DNA from 3 places in the Aminiphilus sp. genome. Region 3 is predicted to be linked to each of the others. Evidence: riboswitches for the same ligand, from Rfam matches in the RefSeq annotation. Region 3 holds a riboswitch; each other region holds the start of a gene.
What was found. Region 3 has a riboswitch for cobalamin ahead of Q1K49_RS00990 (sirohydrochlorin cobaltochelatase). Riboswitches for the same ligand answer to the same signal wherever they lie in the genome.

Region 1 (2,260 bases), on a different contig from region 3:
CGACGCTGCGTTCCTTCCTGTGGCATTCGACTCTCTCGGTGCCCGCGTCGACGGGAAGATGCGCGTCCCCAAGCGGGCATCCGATCTCCGCGGAATGCCGCTCTTCTCGTCGTCAGGCCGGTCTCCTGGCTCCCCTTCATCCTCCATCCGCGCCTTCCCGGTTCCGAAATGGCCGGAACCAGTGGCTTCGCGGTTTCGTCGGGGTTACAGTGGCGGGTCCGCGCCGGTCTTTCACCGGACTTCCCGAGCACCTGACGTCGTTTGATTGTATGCCGATACGGCAGCGTGCGGTTATTGTGGCAATGTTGCTATGGCGTGTCAAGTCAAAGACTAGTGCAATTTTTCTGCTCAATTCAAGAGGTCTGGCGGATCGTTCCAAAGACTCTCTTTTTCGCCTGCCGTCCGACCCGGTGGAGCGGTGCCCGAATCCGCAGGCTCGTGCGGAAATGCCACGGGCGATGCCGTACGCGCAGCGGCGACAGCAGCGAAGGAATGTTTCCCGGAAGTTTTCTGTGCGGGGGTGCCTTTCGTCAGCCTCCCGAACCGTGGTCTTTCCGGCGGATGCCTGTCCGATCACCAGTAACCGCCGCGCTTCCTTCGTCTTCATGAAGACGTCGCCCCTGTTCGTCATGGGTGACATGTTCATCGTCCCGCTCAGGGGTGACACGCTTCCTGTCCGGCCGCACAAAAATGCGTCGTGCCTTGACACGATTCCCTGAAAAAGCGTAGGATGTTCCGGACAAGTGAAACAAAAGCTTGCAGATGCACGGGAATCCGGTGAAAATCCGGAACGGCCTCGCCACTGTAACCGGGACGAACCCGCACAGGTCACTGAAGGCGACTTCGGGAAGACGCGGAAGTAGGATGAACGGGAGTCAGGAGACCGGTCTGCGGGTACAACTCAGGTCTGCGCGGGCGGACGCCGTTGGAAGAAGAGGGAGGACTCCCTCTAAGATGTTGTTATGCAGGGCCGCCGCGAAAGGGCGGCCTTTTTTCGTCCGCCCGGGCGTCGGCTCCGGAGATCTCTGAAGACGAGTCGCTCAGGAAGGATGTTGTGTATGGACAGAGAAGAGCAGGTGCGAACTGAAACGAGCCCTCCCGTTTCCTTCGAGGAATTTCCCTCCGTCTCCTACGAGGAGTGGCGGAAGGAAGCGGAGGCGGCCCTCAAGGGTGCTCCCTTCGAAAAACGTCTCGTCACGCGGACCTACGAAGGCATTTCCCTCCAGCCTCTCTATACGGAGGAGAACGCGCCGCTCTCCGGGCAGGCGGAGACGTTCCCCGGCGCGGCGGATTATCTGCGCGGCACGGATCCCCTGGGCTACGTCCGGGGCGGATGGGCCATCGCCCAGAAGTGCGGCGACGCTCTTCCGGAACGGACCAACGCACTTCTCCGGGAGGAGCTGGCCTCGGGTGCCACGGCGGTCCACATCGCCCTTGACGGGGCGACCCTCCGCTGCCTGGACGTGCCGGACGAGGGGTGTCCCTTCGAGGACGAGGGGGGCGTCTCCCTCGCCACGCTGCGCGATATGGACGCGCTGCTGGACGGCGTGGAGCTGCGCGGCCGGGAGGTGCATCTCTACGGCGGCGAGTCGGCGGCGCCGATTCTGGCGCTCTTCGCCGCACGGCTTCGCGCCCGGGGCGAGGCGGCCCTGCTGGAGGGGATCTCCGGATGCATCGGAGCGGATCCGTTGGGTGCGCTGGCGCTGGACGGAACCCTTTCCTGCCCCCTCGACGCGCTCTACGACGAGATGGGGCTGGTGACCCAGTGGGCGAAAATGCGCATGCCCCGCCTGCGAACCGTCATGGTTCGCGGCGACGTGTACCACGAGGGCGGCGGAAGTGCCGTCCAGGAACTGGGCTGCGCCATGGCGACGGGCATCGCCTACGTGCGCGCCTTCCTGCGTCGCGGCTTTGGCGTGAACACCGCGGCGGCGCAGATGCGTTTCTGCTTCTCCCAGGGAGCGAACTTTTTCATGGAGATCGCCAAACTGCGGGCCGCCCGGATGCTCTGGGCGCAGATCGTCCAGGCTTTCGGAGGAAGCGGGGACGCCTGTCGGATCGACCTCTTCGCGAGCACCTCCCGCTTCACCACAACGATCTACGATCCCTACGTGAACGTGCTGCGCGCTTCCACCCAGGCCTTCTCGGCGGTGGTGGGAGGAGTGAAGGGCATGCACGTGGGGTGGTTCGACGAGGCGGTCCGCCCTCCCGAGGGGCTGTCCCGCCGCATTGCCCGGAACATGCAGCTCCTTCTCCGGGA
Region 2 (2,260 bases), on a different contig from region 3:
GAGGAGCCCTTGGAGACGATGCTCCATCTGGAGCGGATCTCCGCGAAGGAGATCTACGAGTTTCGCATCGTCCTCGAACAGGCCATGCTCGCCTGGTGTGTGGAGCGCCGCACCGGCGAGGACCTCCGCGCCTTTCGGGAGATCGTCGCCGCCGCGGAGGGCTGTCTGGGGCACTGGGAGACGTTTCTTCTCCAGGATCTGGCGTTCCATCGGCGCATCGCCGAAGCGGGGCGCAACGGCCTTGTGGCCGTGGTCTACCGGGTGCTGTACCGCATTCTCTCCCAGAGTATGGGGGAGCGCTTTCAAAGCCTCGACGCGGAGGAATCGCTCCTGCATCAGCGGGAGATCCTCGAGTGTCACCGGAACCTGACCTGTTACATCGAGGCGCGGAACCTGGAGGCCGCCCGCGGTTGCCTCGAAAGGCACCTGGACAGGTATCGGACGCTCTTCTGCTGACGCGCCCCCGGTTTCCGCCGGGGGTCAGGCCTCCCGCTCGGCCCGTCTGCCGCCGAAGGCGTGGATGGTTCTCGTGCCTGCGGTGCAGCATCCCCCGTGAGCCACGCCGGAGGGGATAAACAGCTCGTCGCCGGGATCGAGCGTCACCGTCCTTCCCGCCATGGTCACGGTGTAGCGCCCGTGCACGCAGACGAGATATTCGTCGTAGTCGTGGACGTGCTCGTCGGAGGTCCTGTCCGCGAAGGACGTCCAGAAGGCCATCTGCGAGCCGTCGGCCCCGCCCGCGACATAGCCCTCGATGTCCTTCGTGTACTGCGAACTCCGCCGGATGCGGTTCGCCGGATTTCTCATGAACGCAGGAAACTCTTCCACAGCGATCACCCTCGTTCCGAAAAGAATGCGATGCTTTCCCTCCGCCGGATACGGCGGCACATCCGGCATTTTGACGGATGCGCTTCTTCCTGTTATGCTACCGCAGGAACAGGGCGACGGAAAGGGAGAAACCTCTTTTTGTCGTTATAGACAGGTTCGCGGAGGGCAGGAAGCCGGTGTGAAGCCGGCACAGCCCCGCTACGGTAAGGATGACGATGCACGGACGACGCCACGGAACGAACCGTTCTGGAAGGCCCGTGCGGAGGATGACTCCGAGTCCGGACACTGCCCCGCGTCGCAAGACTCCTTCCTCGAGGGCGGAAGGTGTCCTTTTCGTTTTCCTCATTCCGGAAAAGGGCACTTCCCAGGAGAAACGGGGTTTCGGACGCGGCGCGTGGGCGAAGGCGCGACGGAAATTCCACTCCGGGGGAGGTGATGTCCGTCTCGAAAGTCCCTCATGGGTGACACTCTTCAAGGAGGAAGGCATCTCCTTGTCCGGCTCCCGAAAGGGGCGGCTCGGCAGGGAAGGCTTTGGAGGGAACCCGAAAGGAGCCGCCGGGAGGCGATGTCTTTTTCGGGTCCGGGAGAAATACGGAAAGGAGACGTGCAGCATGCAGCGGAACAAGGAGCGTTTCTTCCGCATGTCGCGGATCTTCACAGTGATGCTTGTAGTGTTTCTGGCGTTCGGATCGGCCGTCGCGGGGGCCGTGGAGAAGGCGGTCTACGCCACCACGGACTACACGTCGGGGGTTCTTGGAGTGGCCTCGGGGGATTCCGCCGTGAAGGTGGGCTCCGCCGGAGGGGATCCAGCGCTCTTTTCCTTCCAGAAAGACGGGGCCTGGAAGGTGCTCCACCGGGAGACGAACAACTACGGGGCCGCCCTGGACACCTTCACCGTCTACAATCCCGAGAACTGGGGAACCCCGGAGGTGAACAGGACGCTGGGGCACAACATCGCCGGGGCGGCCACCTGGGGAACGTGGCTCTTTCTGGCGAACTACTACAACGACGGCACGGCCTCGTATCTCACCAAGCACGACATGACGAACAACTACGCGCAGGTCGCCTCGGTCAACTTTGACGACGGCGTTGCCGCCAACCTCAGCGAATACGTGAAAAGCGTCCTCGTGGTGAATGATGCGCTCTTCGTCCTCATCGAGCGACGGGATGCCTCCTGGCCTCCCGTGCACGCCGCAGGTTCGCTGGTGAAGCTCGATCCCGCCTCCCTGGAGGAGATCGGCCGGGTTGCGGTGGGCAAGAATCCTTCCGCCATGGCCTATGCACCCACCTTGGGCAAGATCCTCGTCACGTCCTTCGGCGGCGCGAAGAACGCCTCCGGGACCACCGCCATCGAGGCGGTCTCGGTGTCCACCCTCGAAAAGAGCACCTTCGCCACCGCGGCGGATCTTCCGGCGAGCGCCGCCGCCTATGC
Region 3 (2,260 bases):
CAGGAGGCCTTCGCCCTCCGGGTGCTGCGACTGCATGCCGCGTCGTCGGAATGGAAAGCCATGGTGGAGCGCATTGCCCAAACCTTCGGCGCCACCCTGGACGCGACCCTTCTCCCGGTGAAACAGGCGGCGGAGGTGGACGATCCGACCTGGGCACGCCTTCTGGAAGGGCAATTCGTCCTCCTGGTGTTCGCCGACGGAAGAACAGAAAGCGTGTCTCTCGGAAATCTCCTCGGCGACGGCCGAGGACTCGTTCCCTTTCTTGAAGCATCCCTGAAGCCGCTTCTGAAAGGAAACGGCGGGGAAACAACGCGTTTCTCCCCGGAGCTTCCGGGAGAGAAATTCCGCCTTGTGCACCGCAGCGAAGAACCTTCCTGGTACCGGCGTACCGCCCTGGAACGAGGGGCACGCGTGGCCGAACGAGTCGGTGGCCCGCTTCTTCCATCGCTTACGGACGCAGGATATATCGTGATGGAATCCCTCGCCTCGGGGCGGAGCCCTCTGGTGGAAATGCCCGTTCTTCGCCGGGCTTTCGCGGAGTCTCTCTCCGCTCAAAGAGCAGGACTCGCGGGTGATTCCGCCGGAGGATTCCGAAGAGCACTGGATTTCGTGACGGAGATGCTCACCCGGAGTATCTCTCTGGAGGCAGCCACCGGACATTGAGAACGGGAGGGGGGTTCCTCTCGTCCCGTTTTCGCGTATACTTGCCCCTGATGGAGACCGTCTGAAGGAAACTTCGGCAGCAGGTCTTTCCGGTGTCGCCCCCGCTCTCCGGGCGGCACTCCACAACTCGAAAGGAAACGTTTCCGGTTTTCGGAGAACCGCCGCCGTGCCCTCCGGTGGCGTCACAAAAGTTTTCCGAACGGGAAGCCGGTGTAAATCCGGCACGGCCCCGCCACTGTAAGCGCGACGACGCCGCATGGAACCACTGAAACCCCAGGTTTCGGGAAGGGGCGGCGAAGAAGGACCGCGAGTCAGGAGACCGGCCGGAAACGGGTGAGGAGGTGATGTCTGCGTGGGCGGACGCGCTCCCAAGCTCGTCTTGGGGACCGCGGTGTACGCCGCGGTCCCGTCCTGTTGAAGCGCTTGCGAAAAAAGACGAACGGACGTGTCACCGTCCGTTTCGGCCATCTCTCGAAGCGAACGGATCCAAAGATGCGTTTCGAGAGAACGGATGCGTTCGTTCATCGAAATCCTTTCCCCCGGGAAACGAGACTCTCGAACAGGAGGAAGCAAACATGACCCGTTCCGGATTGGTACTTCTCTGCTGCGCTCTTTTCCTCGCGGCCTTTTCTTCCAGCGAGGCCTTCGCCATGGGACACGGCAAGGCGGCCCCCGAGAAAAAGGGCATTCTCGTCGTCGCCTTCGGCACCTCCGTACCCGAGGCGCGGAGCGCCATCGACACCCTCGTGGACGCCGCACGGAAGGCTTTCCCCGACGCGGAGGTCCGCACGGCCTATACGTCCAACATCATCCGCAGAAAAGTCCTCGCCGAAGAGGGCACGGTCATCGACTCTCCGCTGATCGCCCTGGCGCGCATGCAGGACGAGGGCTTCACCCACGTGGTGGTACAGCCCACCCACGTGATCCGCGGCGAGGAATTCGACGATCTCGCGGAAGTGACGGACGCCCTGGCCCGCCTGGAGCGAAAATACTCCTTCAAGGCCGTCGCCATGGGCGATCCTTTCCTCTCCTCTTTCGAGGACTACGGCAAGATGGTCTCCATTCTCCAGAGAACCTACGGAGACCGAGCAAAGGGCGACGGCGCGGTGGTCTTCATGGGACACGGTTCACCCCATCCGGCGAACGCCGCCTACTCGCAGATGCAGCTTCTCTTCGACGAGCGGGGATTGCGCTTCGCCCTCGGTACCGTCGAGGGGTTCCCTTCCCTCGATATGGTTCTGGAACGCCTTGAGACCATGGGGGCAAAGCGAGTGACCCTGGTGCCCTTCATGATCGTCGCGGGAGACCACGCCCGGAACGACATGGCGGATCCGGAGGATCCCGAATCCTGGCGCAGTGTTCTGGAGTCGAAAGGATACCGGGTGAACCCCGTCATCGAGGGACTCGGAAGCAATCCCGAGGTGGCGGCTCTCTTCGTGGAACACCTCCGCGTCACGGCGCAGCACGTCTTCTAGAACACCGGGACGCGCACAAGAAACCGGGGCTCCCGGACGCTCTTTCCGAGAGCCCCGACAGGTTCGGCTTTTTTCATGGCGACACACCCCAGGGAGGAATGCTCCGTGCCCCTATCGGAACA

Region 1: another riboswitch for cobalamin. It lies ahead of Q1K49_RS08895 (methylmalonyl-CoA mutase family protein); the one in region 3 lies ahead of Q1K49_RS00990 (sirohydrochlorin cobaltochelatase).
Region 2: another riboswitch for cobalamin. It lies ahead of Q1K49_RS06365 (hypothetical protein); the one in region 3 lies ahead of Q1K49_RS00990 (sirohydrochlorin cobaltochelatase).

The regions. Positions count from the first base shown of each region.
Region 1 covers NZ_JARKPW010000145.1:12,282-14,541, forward strand. Annotated here, with positions in the region: cobalamin riboswitch at 98-270, opposite strand; cobalamin riboswitch at 744-907, shown strand; gene Q1K49_RS08895 (methylmalonyl-CoA mutase family protein) at 1,059-2,260, shown strand, end outside.
Region 2 covers NZ_JARKPW010000106.1:192-2,451, reverse strand. Annotated here, with positions in the region: gene Q1K49_RS06375 (FadR/GntR family transcriptional regulator) at 1-456, shown strand, start outside; gene Q1K49_RS06370 (cupin domain-containing protein) at 481-807, opposite strand; cobalamin riboswitch at 964-1,137, shown strand; partial or broken gene Q1K49_RS06365 (hypothetical protein) at 1,440-2,260, shown strand, end outside.
Region 3 covers NZ_JARKPW010000015.1:6,724-8,983, forward strand. Annotated here, with positions in the region: gene Q1K49_RS00985 (hypothetical protein) at 1-663, shown strand, start outside; cobalamin riboswitch at 791-1,006, shown strand; gene Q1K49_RS00990 (sirohydrochlorin cobaltochelatase) at 1,239-2,138, shown strand; gene Q1K49_RS00995 (iron ABC transporter permease) at 2,244-2,260, shown strand, end outside.